3 regions of the Mycobacterium heckeshornense genome follow, and region 2 is predicted to be linked to each of the others. Evidence: riboswitches for the same ligand, from Rfam matches in the RefSeq annotation. Region 2 holds a riboswitch; each other region holds the start of a gene.
The links. Region 2 has a riboswitch for magnesium ahead of MHEC_RS11835 (NRAMP family divalent metal transporter). Riboswitches for the same ligand answer to the same signal wherever they lie in the genome.

Region 1 (5,501 bases), 300 kb from region 2:
GACGACGACTTCACCGGCAGCAACGCCGCGGGCCAGGAGCGTCGCGAAAAGCTGACCGAGGAAACCGACGATCTGCTCGACGAGATCGACGACGTTCTCGAGGAGAACGCCGAGGACTTCGTGCGCGCGTACGTCCAAAAGGGCGGACAGTGACCTGGCCGTTCCGCGATCGCCTGGCCACTAACTCAGCACTTCCCGGAGTCCCATCCAGTCCCGTAGATCTGTCCTCGTTTGCCGACTTCCTGCGTCGGCAGGCGCCTGAGTTGTTGCCGGTGTGCGCCGGCGGCGCCGCCGAGTCTGGCGGGGCCGCCGGTGGCCAGCTGCGCCACGGCACCACGATCGTCGCCCTCAAATACCCAGGCGGCGTCGTGATGGCCGGTGACCGACGGTCGACGCAAGGCAACATGATCGCCGGGCGCGACATCAAGAAGGTGTATATCACCGACGACTACACCGCGACCGGTATCGCCGGCACCGCCGCGATCGCGGTCGAGTTCGCCCGCCTTTACGCCGTTGAACTCGAACACTACGAAAAGCTTGAGGGTGTGCCGCTGACGTTCGCTGGCAAGGTCAACCGGCTGGCGATCATGGTGCGCAACAACCTCGGTGCCGCCATGCAGGGGCTGGTGGCGCTGCCGTTGCTGGCCGGCCTCGACATCGATGACCCGGATCCGCAGAAAGCTGGCCGTATCGTGTCGTTCGACGCCGCCGGTGGCTGGAACTTTGAGGAGGAGGGCTACCAAGCGGTGGGCTCGGGGGCGATCTTCGCCAAGTCGTCGATCAAGAAACTCTACTCCCAGGTGACCGACCCCGATTCCGCGCTTCGGGTGGCGGTGGAAGCGCTCTATGACGCCGCCGATGACGATTCGGCTACTGGGGGACCGGATCTGGTTCGCGGTATCTACCCGACTGCGGTCACAATCGGCGCCGAGGGTGCCATCGAGGTGCCCGAGCAGCGCATTGCCGAGCTGGCCCGAGAGGTCATCGAAAGTCGTTCGCGTGCTGACACTTTCGGGCCCGACGCAGAGGCGCCACGGAGCGAGAAGTGAGCTTCCCGTATTTCATTTCACCCGAGCAGGCGATGCGCGAGCGCAGCGAGCTCGCCCGCAAGGGCATCGCGCGCGGCCGAAGCGTGGTGGCGCTGGCCTACGCCGGGGGGGTGCTATTCGTCGCCGAGAACCCGTCACGATCGCTGCAGAAGATCAGCGAGCTCTATGACCGGGTGGGTTTTGCGGCTGCCGGCAAGTTCAACGAGTTTGACAACTTGCGCCGGGGCGGCATCCAGTTCGCCGATACCCGCGGCTATGCCTACGACCGGCGCGACGTCACCGGCCGACAGCTGGCCAACGTCTACGCGCAGACCCTGGGCACCATCTTCACCGAGCAGGCCAAGCCCTACGAGGTCGAGCTGTGCGTAGCCGAGGTGGCGCACTACGGCGAGACCAAGCCCCCGGAGATGTACCGCATCACCTACGACGGGTCGATCAACGACGAGCCGCACTACGTGGTCATGGGCGGCACCACCGAGCCGATCGTCAACGCGCTGAAGGAGTCCTACACCGAAAACGCCGACTTGAGCACCGCGGTGCGCATCGCTGTCGAGGCACTGCGGGCGGGCAGTGGCAATGGCGCCGGTGATCAGCCGGCCCTCGGCGTGTCCACCCTCGAGGTGGCGATCCTTGACCAGAACCGGCCGCGGCGGGCCTTTCGGCGAATCACCGGCACCGCGCTGGAGGCGCTGCTACCCGAAGCCGAGGGCTCGGCCGGCGGCAGGTCGTCGAAGTAAGCCGGCCACCGCGTGGCTTGGCCGACAGGACAGGATGGCAAGCTGCGGAGGTCGCCTGATGAGCGAGCTGCATATCCCGGTGATCGACACCTTCGCGGGAGAGTATCTGTTCTTGTCGAACTTCGCGCCCGCACCGACGCCGCATCGTGGTTGGCTGTACCCGACCAGCGAGCACGCCTTCGCGGCCGCGAAGACACGAGACCCGGCTGCGGTGGCCGCGATCCGCAATACCGACGATCCGGCCCGCGCCAAGCAGATCGGCCGTGCCGCGCCCTTGGTCGAGGGCTGGGAAGCCGGCGGCAAGTTCGCGGCGATGGAAGAGGTGGTCACGGCGAAGTTCGGCAACAATCCCGACCTGGCGCGCCGGCTGCTGGAGACCCAGGGCGTTCTGCTGGTGGAAGGCAACACCTGGCATGACCAGGTCTGGGGATCGTGCAGGTGCGACGAGCACTGCAACATCCCCGGCGCAAACGCGCTCGGTGTGATCTTGATGGCGGTGCGGCTGCGGCTGGCGGCGCAGCGCACCCCGGCTTGAACCTCCCGGTAGCCAAGCGGCGAGCTCGTCGGCCGCGGGACGCGAACGACATCAACGGCTTTGGCCCGGAGCCCTTGTTGCCGAGAGTTCAAATCGGTGCTACCTTGCGGAAGCACCTCGTTAGGCGAGGCTTCTGGACGAACATAGGCCACTGATCTGACGACGTCGAGAGACGCCCAAGATCAGGACAGATCTCCCCGGCTTAAGGGGTGGTCCCAAGTGGCTTTCCCGGCGCTGCGGGGATACGTCGGCCAGTGCCAAAGCTCAACGTGTGAGGGCGATGTCGCCGCTCGACCGCGTTTGCGGTGCCCCTCTGTGTGCACGAAATGACCGACATCGAGTACGGAAGGCAGGTGTTCCCATGACCAGCATGATCGACGTTCGCGTCGCCGGTTCAGCCGATGGGTTGCGCCTGACTCCGTATGAGGCGATGCGCCAGGACTTGCTGTTCATCCGCGGCGAGCTTGAGCGGGCGGGTATTCCGTTCCTGCTCATCCGCGGTGCCGACGGGCGGCCGGCACTCGTCGTTGACATTGCCCTTCGCGCCCGGGTCGCTGACGCGTTGATGGCGGCCTGCCTGGACGCGCCGCTGCGCGCGAAGATCCTCGACGGAACCGGGCGCCGCTCGGTGTATCTCGGCGACGGCTTGCTCTCAGTGGACTCGGACCCGCGGCTGCTGCGCGTGTTTCGTCGGCGCGAATGTCCGCGCTCCGGCATGCGTTACGGCGCTTCCGCCGGGGTGGAGTTACAGTTCTGGGTGTTCGACGGGCAGCACGCCATCTGCCCGATCGAAAATTCGCTGACCCGCAAGACGTTGGCGCTCAGCGAGGTTGTGTACACCACCGTCGAATTGCACGGCCGCACCTGGCCGACGATCGCCGGGATGTTCACCCCGCATGCGGGCGACATCACGTTCGACATCGACATGGTTTTCTCCTGGGTGGACGGCAACGACCCGGAGTTCCGGGCGCGCCGCGCGGCGGCGATGACGAATTATGTTGTCGGTGAAGGCGATGACGCCGACGCGCGGATCCGCCAGGTTGACGAACTGAAGTATGCGCTGCGCGCGGTGCATGCCTTCGCGCCGTGGGTGCGCCGGATTTTCATCGCGACCGACTCGCCGGTGCCCGAGTGGCTCGCGCCGCATCCAAAGATCACCATTGTGCGCGCCGACGAACACTTCACCGACCCTTCTGTGCTGCCGGTGTACAACAGTCACGCGGTGGAGACTCAACTGCACCACATCCCCGGCCTGGCCGAACATTTCCTGTACTCCAACGACGACATGTTCTTCGGCCGAGCGGTTTCGCCGGCGATGTTCTTCTCCCCGGGTGGCGTCACTAAATTCATCGAAGCGCCTACGCGAATCGGGCTCGGTGGCAACCACCCGGAGCGCAGCGGTTACGAGAACGCGGCACGGGTCAACCGCCAACTGCTGTGGGACAGGTTCGGCAAGATCATCACCCGGCACTTGGAGCACACGGCTGTCCCGTTGCGCAAGAGCGTGCTGTTTGAACTCGAGCGCGAGTTTGCGGCCGACTTCGCCCGCACTCAGGCAAGCCGCTTCCGTTCCAGCACCGACATCTCGGTAACCAATTCGCTGTACCACTACTACGCGTTGATGACCGGGCGCGCGGTTCAAAACGAGGCGGCCAAGGTCCTCTACGTCGACACCACGTTGCGGTCGGGGCTGGCGAAACTGCCGAAACTGTTGAAGAAGCGCAAGTTTGACTTCTTCTGTCTCAACGACGGCAGCTTCCCAGAGGTCAGCGCCGAAGAGCGGGCACAGGTCGTTGGCGAGTTCCTCGAACGCTACTTCCCGGTGCCGGCGCCGTGGGAACGAGCGGCCGCCGACGAGTAAGACCTCCCAGCGGGCGGGCGCGCTGGACCCCGCCCGCTGGGAATCACTCGCGACGCGCCAATTGCGGGGCGATGCGTGGTATCCGGGTGGCCGGCAGGATGCTTACCTGGGCGTCGGCCAGCTGACGGCGGACGGCGTCCGGAGAAACGAACCGTCCCACTGTTGCTCCGGCGACCAGCGGAATGACAGTGTGCACCACCGTATCTGGGTAACAGTGCACGAGGTTGAACGCCTGCGCACCGTCACGGCCACGGGTTCCGGGCGTCAGCAGATCTTGGGTGTAACAGCTGGCCGAGGCCACCGACACCGGGATGCCGGCGAAAGTTGCTGTGGTGGAATAGTGCAGGTGCCCGGCAAGAATGCTGCGCACATCGCTGCCGCGAAGCACGTCGGCCAGTGCGGCTTGATCGCGCAGCTCCACCATGACGGCCAGATCCTGCACGCAGGGAATCGGGGGGTGGTGCATCGCCAGCATGGTGCCGAAGGGAGCAGGTTCGGCCAGTTGATCGGCCAGCCATCGTAGCTGATCCGGCGCGACCTGCCCGTGGTGATGGCCGGGAACCGATGTGTCCAACACGATCACACGCAAGCCCGCGACGTCGTGCACCCGGTCCATCGGCGTCATGGTTGGGGTCTCGCGCAGCAGATGTTCGCGCAGCGATGCCCGGTTGTCATGGTTGCCCATCACCCAAATGATCTGGGCGCCAAGACGATCGGCTAATGGCTCGACGAGTTCGCGCAATTTGAGGTAGGCACCGGGTTGACCCGTGTCGGCGAGGTCACCGGTGAAGATCAGTGCGTCCGGCCGAGTTTGGGAGGCTTCAAGCCGCAGCAGCAACTCAGCCAATCGCGCGTCTGCGTCGACGTCCCCGTACAGTTCGCCGTCGCCGGCCATCAAGTGGGTGTCGCTGATATGTGCGATAACGTGGTCAGGCCGCGAGTACTCCGCGACCCTGGGTCTGTCCACTGGACTAATGAGGACCTCTCAGATGAGCAAGCTCGCTTGATCGGGTCGTATCAACTCTACCCGAGTGATTACCGGTTGCCGGTAAGGCGTGCCTTGACCTCGGTGAGTCGGTCGAACGGCGGGCGCGCGTCCGGAGGTGTCATGCCATCGTGCGTGATGCGGCGGCGTCGATACCACCAGATCACGCATTCGCGGTACGACGATGCGCTGCGCAGCGTCTGCGACCACGACCGGCAGTCTCCAATGAGCCGACGCATCAGCTCGGTGTCCGAGGCCGCATCGCTGAGCCGCATTGCGTCCAGCTTCTCGGCCAATCTGCGGAAGTCGTCGGCGTGCGCGCGTAGCTGCGCGA
Region 2 (5,501 bases):
CGGCGCTGAAGTACAACGCGTCAAGCCAGGTCATACCCGGCGGGCGCTGATAGCTGAACCGCAACAGGACAGTCGAGCCGATCAGCAGAACCAGCCCGGCCGCTGATAACGGGAAGAACGCCGGGTTGACGTCGTCACGGATTGTGCGCACGGCGTCACGCACCCGCCGCAACCAGGGTCGGCGTGCGCGTATTCTGCTCGGTTGCGGGAAGGTGATGGAACGGGCAGCCATCTCGTCGGCGGTCCCGATCATCGCTGCCCAGTCGCCGCCGCATACCGACACATCCCGGCCGGGACACACCATCACCTCGTCGCGGTTGGGGGAGTTCTCGCCGCCGATGACCGCCACCGGTGCCAGGTCGCCGTAGAGCTCGCGCAGGGTCGCATCATGCGGCGTCTCGGCGCCCCACACCACGAATTTGACGCCGGCCGCCTCGAACGGATGCACGGCATGTGCCAGACATGCTTCGACGATCGCGGGGGCGACCAGGTCGGCCACGTTCAAAATCGCACCCGGTCCGTTGTCGGCGGCCATAGCTGAGCGCAGGATGTCGTTGGCCAGCCGCGCCACAACGCGCACACGTGGGTTTGCTTTCCTTGCCAGCAAGGCGATTTCGAGATTTGTTGCATCATCGTCACCTGCGCAGACAACCGCAGCAGCGTCGGCGATTGCCGCCGAGGCGAGCTCCCTGTCGCACAGCTTGACAACGCTCGCGCCGGCGCTTTTCAGTTCATTGATGATTGTCGTCGCCAGCGCATCCTCACCGCTGACAAGGATGTGGCCGTACATGCCGTTCGCGGCTCCCATTGCTGAGGTGGAGGCAGGCCCGAATCTTCGCGGGCAGCGATATCAGGGACGTCTTGCTGTCATCCCACGCCTGCCTGGACTACTTTGACGACGACCAACACACCGGCAAGGACGAGGTAGACGCGCAGCGTCAAGAGCCCCGCCCGACGCACCGGAGACATGACCGGGCGAGGTAGGGCTGCCAAAGCAGGCATGCGCCAGGTTGCACGGACTCTGTCCCGGAATGCTTTTCGATCGGCACCGGTCAACTCCGGAAAGTTGTCGAGCTCCTCTAACTGTTCCGGATCCAGTGCGCCCAACGGGACGGTATCGTCCGCAGCACGACGGTCGGTGTACCAGCCGATTGCGAAAACAATTGCCGCGCCGAGGAAGCCGATCACAACTCCGGCAACCAGGCCGCCCTCGAGCGTTTCCGTCGACAGGTTGGGAAACAGCGTCACCGCCGTTAGCATTAGCGACAGCACGACCAGCGACCAGACGATTGCCCAGGCTAAGGCGTTCTGCCGGAAAGTGTTTGCCCATGGCCCCAGCACGGGACGGTCGTTGCACAGCAATACTAAAAACACTGTCGCCGAAGGCAGCAAGATACCGGCGAGAACCTGCACACCCTGGGTGATCAGGCCAAGGACATGATCCGGGCTAAAGGCAACCGCAGCCGACACCGCAAGCAGCGCAGCGTAAGTGCTGTAAAACAGTGGGGCCTCAGTGACCTTCCAGTGCAGCGAATGGGGCTTACCGACGGCATCGCCGAGCGCGTAGGTGGTAGACAGCCCGATCACGTTGGCGCCGACAAGCGAACAGTCCAGCAACACGATCGCAAACAACACGCCTACGGTATGGCCGACGTGGTGGGACAACTGGGAGGCCACCGCTCCCGCGTCGACGAAGTTGCCGGCGTCGTTGGTGCCACGTAAACCGAACGCGGTAGCCGCCATGAGCGCGATACCCCCGCCGATGACACCAACGATCCCTATGGCCAGATCTGCTCTGCCGTAAGGAATCCAGCGTGGCGTGATGCGCTTGTCCACCACGTTCGACTGCTGAAAGAACAGCTGCCACGGCGCCACGGTCGTCCCTACGATCGAGATGATTACCATCAACACGATCGAGTCAGGTTCGCCCGGCAACGACGGAATCAGCCCGCGCGCACTTTCGCCCACGCTGGGATGCACCAGCAACACCACCGGGACAAGCGCCACGTTGGCGGCGATCAGCACGAACATCAACCGTTCCCAGCGGCGGAAGGAGCCACCGGCGACCACCGCGAAGAGCAACACCGCTGCGGTCGGGATCGCAACCGTCTTAGGGCAGCCCAGAAATCCCAGCGCCAGTGAAACACCGATGAATTCGGTGACAATGGTCAACGCGTTGAGGATCAACAAGTCGCCCAGACTGAACGCGCCCCAGAACTTGCCGAACCGTTCGAAAATGAGTCTGGCGTGGCCAACGCCGGTGACCGCGCCCAACCGCAGCACCATCTCCTGGTTGACGTAGAGCACCGGGATCATCAAGACCAAGACCCACAGCAGACTCATCCCGTAGTTCTGACCCACCTCCGAGTAGGTCGCTACACCGCCGGCGTCGTTGTCGCCGATCATGACGATCAGTCCTGGTCCGGTGATCACCATCAGTGTCCGCAACCGCTGCCAGCGGGTCCGGCCCGGCGCCGTGGCGTCCTTGGCGATCCGGCCGAACGCGCCGATGATGTCACCGACGTGGGCGGCGTCCATTGCTGTCGGCCTGGATGCGCCGGCAATCGCCGGGTGCGTCACATCCGGTGCAGTTTGGACTGTGGCGCCATCGGTGGGCGGTGTGCCGACACGTCCGTGTACCTCGGTGGAGATGGAAGTCATCGGCTCCTCGCTATCTAGTGGGAAAACAGAGGACGTTGTGGGAAAGACATTATGGCTCAAGGTATTTCGGCGAACACGACAGCCAAGTCGCGGTGCGGGCGGTGTCCAGGACGTGCAGACGCCCCCGGCCATCCCACACCGTGGCAGGGCGGCGATGGCCGACCTGCGTCAGAGAAGTCCGGGCTCAGGCGACAGCAGAGATGCCGCGGCAGGATCCGGGCGAAGCAGACGCCGAATACCGATACGGACTATCGCTCGAATTCATCTGCGCCCTCACCTCCTTACGGCCGGGACACGCGCGGGTGTCACCCGATCGCAGCACGGCAGGGGATCGCGCACTCGGCGAAAATCTACCGGGCGGCACCCCTCTCGACAGGGCTTTGGCACTGCACGGCGTATCCGGTGTCGTCCGGAAGCCACTTGGGCTCAACCCTTAAGCCGGGAGGAGCTGTCCTGACCCTGGGCGTCTTTCGACGTTCGGGGTCAGTGGCCTTTGTCCGTGCAGACGCCTCACCTAGCGAGGTGCTTGCTCGTTCATGTTGACCTTCCCGCCCGGTGCCCGTCAAGCATTCGGCCAAAATTGCGGTGCGCGCCGTCGCGCGCCCGCACCGCCGTGGTTGGCAGAAGGTGACGCCACCTGGGTCGCTACAGCGGGGCCGGCTCTGGATGCGCGCCCCGCTGTCTGACAACCAAGGGCAGGACCAGTCGTGCTCACACCTGCCGATTCCGGCCGCCTCTCGAGCTCAGCACGCCGGTGCGAAAAGATTGCAGAAGATCACCGCGTCCGGGTTGACTGATGCGGCTTTAAGTGCCACGATGGCCGATGCAAGCACCTCGCTAGGTGAGGCGTCTGCACGGACAAAGGCCACTGACCCCGAACGTCGAAAGACGCCCAGGGTCAGGACAGCTCCTCCCGGCTTAAGGGTTGAGCCCAAGTGGCTTCCGGGACGACACCGGATACGCCGTGCAGTGCCAAAGCTCTGACGAGAGGGGTGCCGCGCCCGGCCACTTCGCCGGGTCGGCCTCACCCCAATGTGCGACGTGACGGCACCCCCGTGTGCCCTGGCCGTGAGGAGGTGAGAGCGAAATGAGTCCTAGTGATAGTCCGTATCCGAGTTCGGTGACCGTTTCGTTCGGATCCGACCCCGGCATTCTTTTCACCGCCTGAATCGGCTTGCGCCGCTTCATTTAACACGCACCGCTTCGTTGGTGAGCGTGCGTGACATTGACGTGCTCTGACACGACCGCACCGCTTTGGGTTCCGTCATGCCTGCGTAAGGAGAATTTCCATGTCTTTTGTGACCACACAGCCGGAGATGCTGGCCGCTGCAGCAGGCGATCTGCAGGGGATTGGCGCGGCGATGGCTGCCCAGAATGCGGCTGTCGCGGCACCCACCACCGGTGTGATTCCCGCCGCAGCGGACGAGGTATCAGCGCTGACTGCAACACAATTCGCCGCGCATGCACAGATGTATCAGGCAGTCAGCGCTCAGGCCGCAGCTGTACATGAATTTTTCGTGCGCGTTCTGGGCGCCAGCGCCAGTTCATATGCGGCTACTGAGGCCGCCAATACCATCGCGACTGGGTGAGGGGGTGCGTTGTGACGGCCTTGGCAATGGATTTCGGCCTCCTTCCGCCCGAAATTAATTCGGCAAGAATGTATTCCGGCCCCGGATCAGGACCCATGCTGACGGCCGCCGCGGCTTGGAACTCTCTGGCAGCTGAATTGCGTTCTACTGCAGCTTCTTACGGTGACGTAATCTCAGCGTTGACCAGCGGGGGGTGGCAGGGCCCTGCTTCGGCATCGATGGCTGCAGCGGCAGCCCCCCTATGTCGCGTGGATGGGTACCACTGCCGGGCAGGCCGAGCAGACTGCGGCACAGGCCACCGCGGCGGCAAGCGCCTACGAGGCAGCGTTCGCCGCGACGGTGCCTCCGCCGGTGATCGCGGCCAACCGCGCGCAGCTGGCCGCGCTGGTGGCCACCAACTTTCTGGGGCAGAACACCCCGGCCATTGCGGCCACCGAAGCGCACTACGCCGAGATGTGGGCCCAGGACGCGGCCGCGATGTATGGCTATGCCGGCGCATCGGCGGCGGCCACCCAACTAACCCCGTTTAACGTGCCGGCGCAGAACACCAATCCCGGCGCATTGGTAGCGCAGTCGGCCGCGGTGAGCCAGGCCAGCGGTAGCGCAGCGGGGACGAGCACGCAGTCGACGTTGTCGCAGCTGACTTCTGCGGTCCCGGCGGCCTTGCAGAACCTGGCATCGCCCGGCGCGTCGACGTCGTCGTCGTCCTCGGGGCTCGGTGGCATCCTGGGCCTGCTGACCGGACAGGGATCGGGGAACTCCGCGCTGGACAACCTCTGGAACCAGTGGGGGCCCAACGCCAATATCTGGAACACCATTTTCTCGTCGGGGTTCTACATGCCCAGCAACACGTTGGGTGCCTTCACAAGTTTGATGAGCGCCGGCGGAGGTTCGGCAGCCGCTGCCGAAGATGCGTTGGGCAACGCGGCGTCCGATGCACTCGGCGGAGCGGCAGCGGCTGCTCCGCTGGGCTCGCTCGGCGGCGTTGGCGGCCTTGGGAGTTTGGGCAGCGGCGTGTCGGCCGCGTTAGGGCAGGGTGCCTCAATCGGACCGTTGTCGGTACCGCCGAGCTGGACTGCGGCGGCCCCGCCGGTGAACGGTCTCGGCGCGGCATTGGGCAACACCCCGCTCGCGACACCGCCGGCCGTCGCGGCAGGGATGCCAGGCATGCCGCTAGCCAACGCCGCCGGTAACGGTACCGCTTCCGCTGCACCGAAATACGGCTTCCGCCCCACGGTGGTGACACGTTCG
Region 3 (5,501 bases), 230 kb from region 2:
CTCGTTGACGGCTGTGACGGGCCTACCCGTTCGGTTCTACTGGGGCCCGCCTGCCGGCTGGGGCCTGTTCTTCCGAAGGCTCCCCGGTGATCGCCGGATCGACGCCGATGCTGGAAATTCTAGGGTCCGACGCATGCGGCCAATCAGCCCAGGGCGGCCTTCGCGTCGGCGAGGTTATCCGCGCCCAGCACCAGGCGGGTGTGGGTGGCCAGGTAGGCGGTCTCCAAGTTGACCTTTGCGTCGCCCAGCTTGTGGACCACCTCGGCCAGGGCGCCCGGCCGGTCTTCGATATCGAGGACGATGACTTCCTGCTCTTCGGCGATCTTGATACCGGCACCCTGCAGCGCTTCGAACGCCGGTGTGGCGTCGTGAACCAGGATGTGCACTTCGGACTGGCCGCCACCGCTGCTGAGCGCACACAGCCCCGCGATGTTGACACCGGCTTTGCCGAGCACATCGCCGACCCGGGCCAGCTCCCCCGGCTCGTCGTCAAGATAGAGCGTCAGATCGGTCGCCATGACCCGCTCCCTTCATGCCGTGCCCAGCACGTCAACGCTACTGCGCACAGCTGCGGTTGTTGCCGCAAATGCCCGCGCCGCACCGGCGCTGCGTCCCTCTAGACTGCGGCGCGTGGCCTTTGACCCGTTGTTCGCTCGTGACGTAGCCCTGCCGTTGGCGGCGGCCGCCTACGGCGTGCTCGGCGGCGGCCCCGTGGTCCTGCCGACCGGATTCGGGCAAACCGCCCTGATCCGCGCCGACGGCGCTGCGCTGACCGCGATGAGCGACCCGCACCCCGCAGTGACGGCGATGACCAAGGACACCAATATCTTCGGTCTGATGGGCCATAATCCGGCCAGTCGCACCGCGTTCGTGTCGTTTCGTGGCAGCGCGGATTTGGCGGATTGGCTGGCTGACATCGACGCGATTCCCCAGCCCTACCTCCCGATCGCGGGATTCGGGCAGGTCCATGCCGGCTTCCAACAGGTCTACGAGCTGGTCCGGGACAGCGTCGCCGCCAACCTGGCCCCGGCCACTGCCGGGGCCGACCATCTTCTGGTCACAGGGCACAGTCTGGGCGCCGCGCTGGCTGTGCTGGCAGCGCCCGACATCCGCCGCAACATGCCGCCGAACACCATCGAGCCGCGGCTCATCACCTTCGCCGGCCCGCGGGTCGGGCTTAGCGACTTCGCGGCCGCATTCAACGCCGCGATCGAAAGCTGTTATCGGGTGGTGAATTTCCTCGACATCGTGCCGCACGTGCCGCCGTCGCCGTACGTGCACGTCGGTGTCGAGATCGACGTCGACAGCGGCGGAGCGATCGATGTCGCGTGGCGCCACAGCTTGGCCGCCTACCGGGACGGGTTGACCGCACTCAGCGCCGCGGTATCTGCCTAGAACGCGACGCGCCGATCAAGGAGGCAACCACTGGTGACCGGCGCGTCGCGTCCTAGCTGCTCAAAGACAATGGCGCCAATACGCTAGTTGCCAGGACGCCCGACAGACAGTCGGCGACCTGGCAACTAGCGGCTCGGCGGAAAGGATTGCCCGGCGGTCATCGGATTACGCCCCGACCTCGAGCACTCCAACCCGCCACAGTGCCGCGTAGAGGTGACGCAGCGGAATGCTCAACAGGCGGGCAGCCCCGGTGACCAACGGGTCGCCACCGCCGAAGGGGTCGGAGTCGACGCGCCGCGACGCCTTCTTCGGCGCGGCTTCCTTCGGCGCGGGAGCCACGGTCAGCTTGGGAGCTGCCGTCGGCCGGGGAGCGGGTGCTGTGGTCACCACCTCGTCGTACAGAACAGCGGTCATGGTTGCCTCCTAGACGGAAATCAAGCGGTCATATTTGGACTCGCTGTTCCGTCCCGCGGTTCCGAGCAGGTCTCTGCTCCGGGGCAACGCGCGTCGGGCCGAGTCAGCTGGAGACGGCGTGCCGGGGACCGGATCGGGACGAAACAGGACCCCTATATCGGTCCGGACTCTCACTGGAACTCATTCGTCCCTCACCTCCTCACGGCACCGCCAGGTGCGGATTCCCGCACGATCAACGTGCACTGCAGGAGTACAGAACCCGACGAATGTCGGAGACCGCACCCCTCTCGCTAGAGCTTCGGCACCACACGGCGTGTCCGGGATAACCGGAAGCCACTTGGGCTCAACCCTTAAGCCGGGAGGAGCTGTCCTGACCCGGGGCGTCTCTCGACGTTCGGGGTCAGTGGCCTATATCCGTGTAGCCGCCTCACCTAACGAGGTGCTTGCCCTTCCGATGATGCACGAACAACTTGGACGGGTCAATTTAATCCCCGCCATCGTGTCGGTGAATTGACGGTATCTTTTCGGCCACGCCGCCTCCCCAGCCCGAACACGCGGCTAGGCGAGCTCGTAGTCGGCCAGCTCGGGGCGCGCCATGACCTCGCGAAACCGCGTAAAACTCCACGGCCACACGGCCGGCAACCCGCGGTCGTCGAGATACCAGCTTTTGCAGCCGGTCACCCACACCGTCTTCGCCGACGCTGTGGCCCGCGCATCCTCGAAGCGCGCGGTGGCCTCGGGGCTGGCGCTAATCGCTCGGTAGCGACCCTCGCCCAGTGCCTCGATGAGCTGCATGAGGTAGGCGAACTGCGCCTCGGCCACGTCGATCAGCGAAAAGTTGCCGACCGGCCCGTTGGGACCGTTGAGCATGAACAAGTTGGGAAAGCCCGGTACCGACACCGACAGATAGGCGAACGGACGGTGCGCCCACACATCATCGAGGCGAACCCCGTCGCGACCGACAACCTGGATCGGCCGCAGGAACCGGTCCACCCGAAACCCCGTCGCCAGCACCAGCACGTCCAGCCGGTGCAGCTCACCGTCGGCGGTGCGGATTCCGTCGGGCTCCACGCGGGCGATCGGCTCGGTGACCAGGCGGGCGTTGGGACGCTGGATGGCCTCGTAGAAGTTGGGCGAGATGATCAACCGTTTGCAGCCGGCCCGGTAGTCGGGCCGCAGCTTGTCTCGCAGCACGGGGTCGGCGACGTTGTCCTCGAGGTTGGCGTGGGCCGCCTGCTGCAGCTGCTTCAGCTGCGCCGAGTCGGCGTCGACGACCGCGTTGGCGAAGCTTTGCACGAACCCGCTGTTCAGCTCCTCGCGCAGCTTGCTCAACATCGCCGGATCAGCACGGTATCGGGCCCGGTCCGCCGCGTCGATCGGCGGGTTTTGTACCGGCAGGATCCATTGCGGGGTGCGCTGGAACAACCGCAGCTCGGCGACGCTGCCGGTGACGGCGCCGACGATCTGCACCGCCGAGGAGCCGGTGCCGACCACGCCGAGCCGTTTGTCTGCCAGCGTGACGCCATGGTCCCAGCGGGAGCTGTGGAAAACTCTGCCGGCAAACCGGTGCAGCCCGTCGATGTCGGGATAGCGCGGGTGATGCAGCACGCCGGTGGCGGCGATGACGACGTCGGCCTCGTCGGCTTCGCCGGTGGAAGTTGCTACCCGCCAACGGTTTCCCATGTACTCGAGACGACGAACTTCGCAGCCGTAGCGGATCAGCTCGTCGACGCCGTGGCGGTGCGCGACGCTGTCGAAGTAGGCGAGGATCTCCGGACCGGGCGCGAACGTGTGGCTCCAGTCCGGGTTGGGCGCAAACGTGTAGGTGTACAGGTGTGACGGCACGTCGCAGGCGATTCCCGGGTAGGTGTTTTCGCGCCACGTGCCGCCGAGCCGATCCGCCTTCTCGTACACGGTGACGTCGGTGAAGCCGGCCTCGCGCAGTTTGATCGCGGCCAGTATTCCCGCCATCCCTGCCCCGACGATGACGAAGCGCATGTCAGCCCCTGCGAGGTCGCAACCCGTCGAGGATCAGCGACACCACGAAGTCGGCGACCTCGGCGGCCGTGACGCCGTCGTCGGTGGAAAGGCGCCGGTGCGCCAGTTGGCCGATCAGCGCCGCCAGGGTGTAGGCCACCATCCGCGGCGGCGCCGCCACCACCTCGCCGCGTTGTTGCGCAACGACGATGAACGTTTCGATGTCGTCGATGAACCGTTCGTAGATGCCGCCGAGGTGCTTTTCGAATCGGTCGCCCAGGGCGTACGCGTCGCGGAACAACAGCTTCACGGTGGCTTTGTCGGCTTCGAAGAACTCAAGGGTGGCCTGCACCGCAGCACGAAACGACGCCTCGACACCGTCACCGCCCGGCGCGTCGACCGCCGCGGCGAGGTGGCTGCGCAGGGCCTGCTCTTCGACGGCCATCAACGCGTGGAACAGGTCTTCCTTGGAGTCGAAGTACCAATAGACCGACCCGTAGGCGAGCCCGGCCTGTTTCGCGACATCGGCGATGGTTGCGGCGTGAAAACCCTTGCGCGCAAACACTTCTTTTGCTGCCGCCATGATCTCATCACGGCGCGCGGACTTGTCCTCGTCGCTGACCGCGCGGCGGCGCCGGGTTGGCGCGCTCACCGCTCGACCAGCCGCTCGAGGCGCTGCACGGCGTCGATGAACTCCGAGACCATGTCCAGCACCACCGATCGCGCCGGCTGCACTTTGTCCAGCGAACCGACCACCTGGCCGACGAAGTAGGTCGCCAGCTCACGTGCTTTGGCGCCGGGCTGGTTGGCGGCCTGCTGGATTCGCAGCTGCGGATCGGCGACCAGCGCGCTTTGCAGCGGCATGCCCAGCGGGTCGGGGCTGCCGGGCCGCTCCCACTCGTCGGTCCAGGCGGTGCGCAGCATGCGGGCGGGCTTGCCGGTCAGCGACCGCGACCGCACGGTGTCCGTCGACGACGCGGCCAGGAACTTGTCCTTCACCACCGGCGGTGTCTCGGCTTCCTCGGTGGTCAGCCACACCGACCCGCACCACACACCCTCGGCGCCCAGCGCCAACGCGGCGGCGATCTGGCGGCCGCGGGCAATGCCGCCGGCGGCCAGCACGGGAATCGGGTCGACGGCATCGACTATCTCGGGTACCAGCACCATTGTCGCCACCTCGCCGGTGTGGCCGCCGGCCTCGGTGCCCTGCGCGACGATCAGGTCAACACCCGCGGCGGCGTGCCGCGCTGCGTGCTGTTTGGTGCCGGCCAGGGCGGCCACCAGCACGTCGTTGTCATGGGCGCGACCGACCAGATCCGGTGGCGGCGGGCCCAGCGCGCTGGCGATCAGCCGGATGTCGTGGTCGAAGGCGACGTCGAGCAGCGGTTCATAGCCCTTGGGCGAGATGTTGAGCTGGGCGCCCAACGAGACGGGCTCTGACCCGCGCTGGATTTCGTAGCGGTCGAGAAGGTCGTCGAGGAATGCGCGATGCTCCTGCGGCACCAGCTCCCAAACCTGCTGCGGGTCGATCCCGCCGGCGTCCGCACCGACATATTTGGGCGGCAGCAGCAGGTCGACACCGTAAGGCTTGCCGCCGGTCTGCTGCTCGATCCAGCTCAGCTCGGTCTCCAGCCGCTGCGGGCTGTGCGCTACCGCCCCGAGGATGCCGAAGCCGCCCGCGTTGGACACCGCGGCCACCACGTCACGGCAGTGGC

Region 1: it holds a riboswitch for magnesium, as region 2 does, so the genes downstream of both, MHEC_RS10415 (stealth family protein) here and MHEC_RS11835 (NRAMP family divalent metal transporter) in region 2, are expected to answer to the same signal.
Region 3: it holds a riboswitch for magnesium, as region 2 does, so the genes downstream of both, MHEC_RS12850 (Rv1535 family protein) here and MHEC_RS11835 (NRAMP family divalent metal transporter) in region 2, are expected to answer to the same signal.

What each region holds. Positions count from the first base shown of each region.
Region 1 is NZ_AP024237.1:2,162,893-2,168,393, forward strand. Features, by position in the region: gene MHEC_RS10395 (ubiquitin-like protein Pup) at 1-153, shown strand, start outside; gene prcB (proteasome subunit beta) at 150-1,049, shown strand; gene prcA (proteasome subunit alpha) at 1,046-1,786, shown strand; gene MHEC_RS10410 (NADAR family protein) at 1,845-2,321, shown strand; M-box (ykoK) riboswitch at 2,431-2,604, shown strand; gene MHEC_RS10415 (stealth family protein) at 2,683-4,182, shown strand; gene MHEC_RS10420 (metallophosphoesterase) at 4,226-5,149, opposite strand; gene MHEC_RS10425 (hypothetical protein) at 5,218-5,501, opposite strand, start outside.
Region 2 is NZ_AP024237.1:2,466,135-2,471,635, reverse strand. Features, by position in the region: gene MHEC_RS11840 (potassium channel family protein) at 1-790, opposite strand, end outside; gene MHEC_RS11835 (NRAMP family divalent metal transporter) at 868-2,538, opposite strand; M-box (ykoK) riboswitch at 3,019-3,190, opposite strand; M-box (ykoK) riboswitch at 3,488-3,660, shown strand; gene MHEC_RS11830 (PE family protein) at 3,951-4,250, shown strand; partial or broken gene MHEC_RS11825 (PPE family protein) at 4,277-5,501, shown strand, end outside.
Region 3 is NZ_AP024237.1:2,700,870-2,706,370, forward strand. Features, by position in the region: gene MHEC_RS12840 (amino acid-binding protein) at 144-518, opposite strand; gene MHEC_RS12845 (lipase family protein) at 631-1,395, shown strand; gene MHEC_RS12850 (Rv1535 family protein) at 1,561-1,809, opposite strand; M-box (ykoK) riboswitch at 2,085-2,255, opposite strand; gene MHEC_RS12855 (flavin-containing monooxygenase) at 2,368-3,807, opposite strand; gene MHEC_RS12860 (TetR/AcrR family transcriptional regulator) at 3,809-4,438, opposite strand; gene MHEC_RS12865 (NAD(P)H-dependent flavin oxidoreductase) at 4,435-5,501, opposite strand, start outside.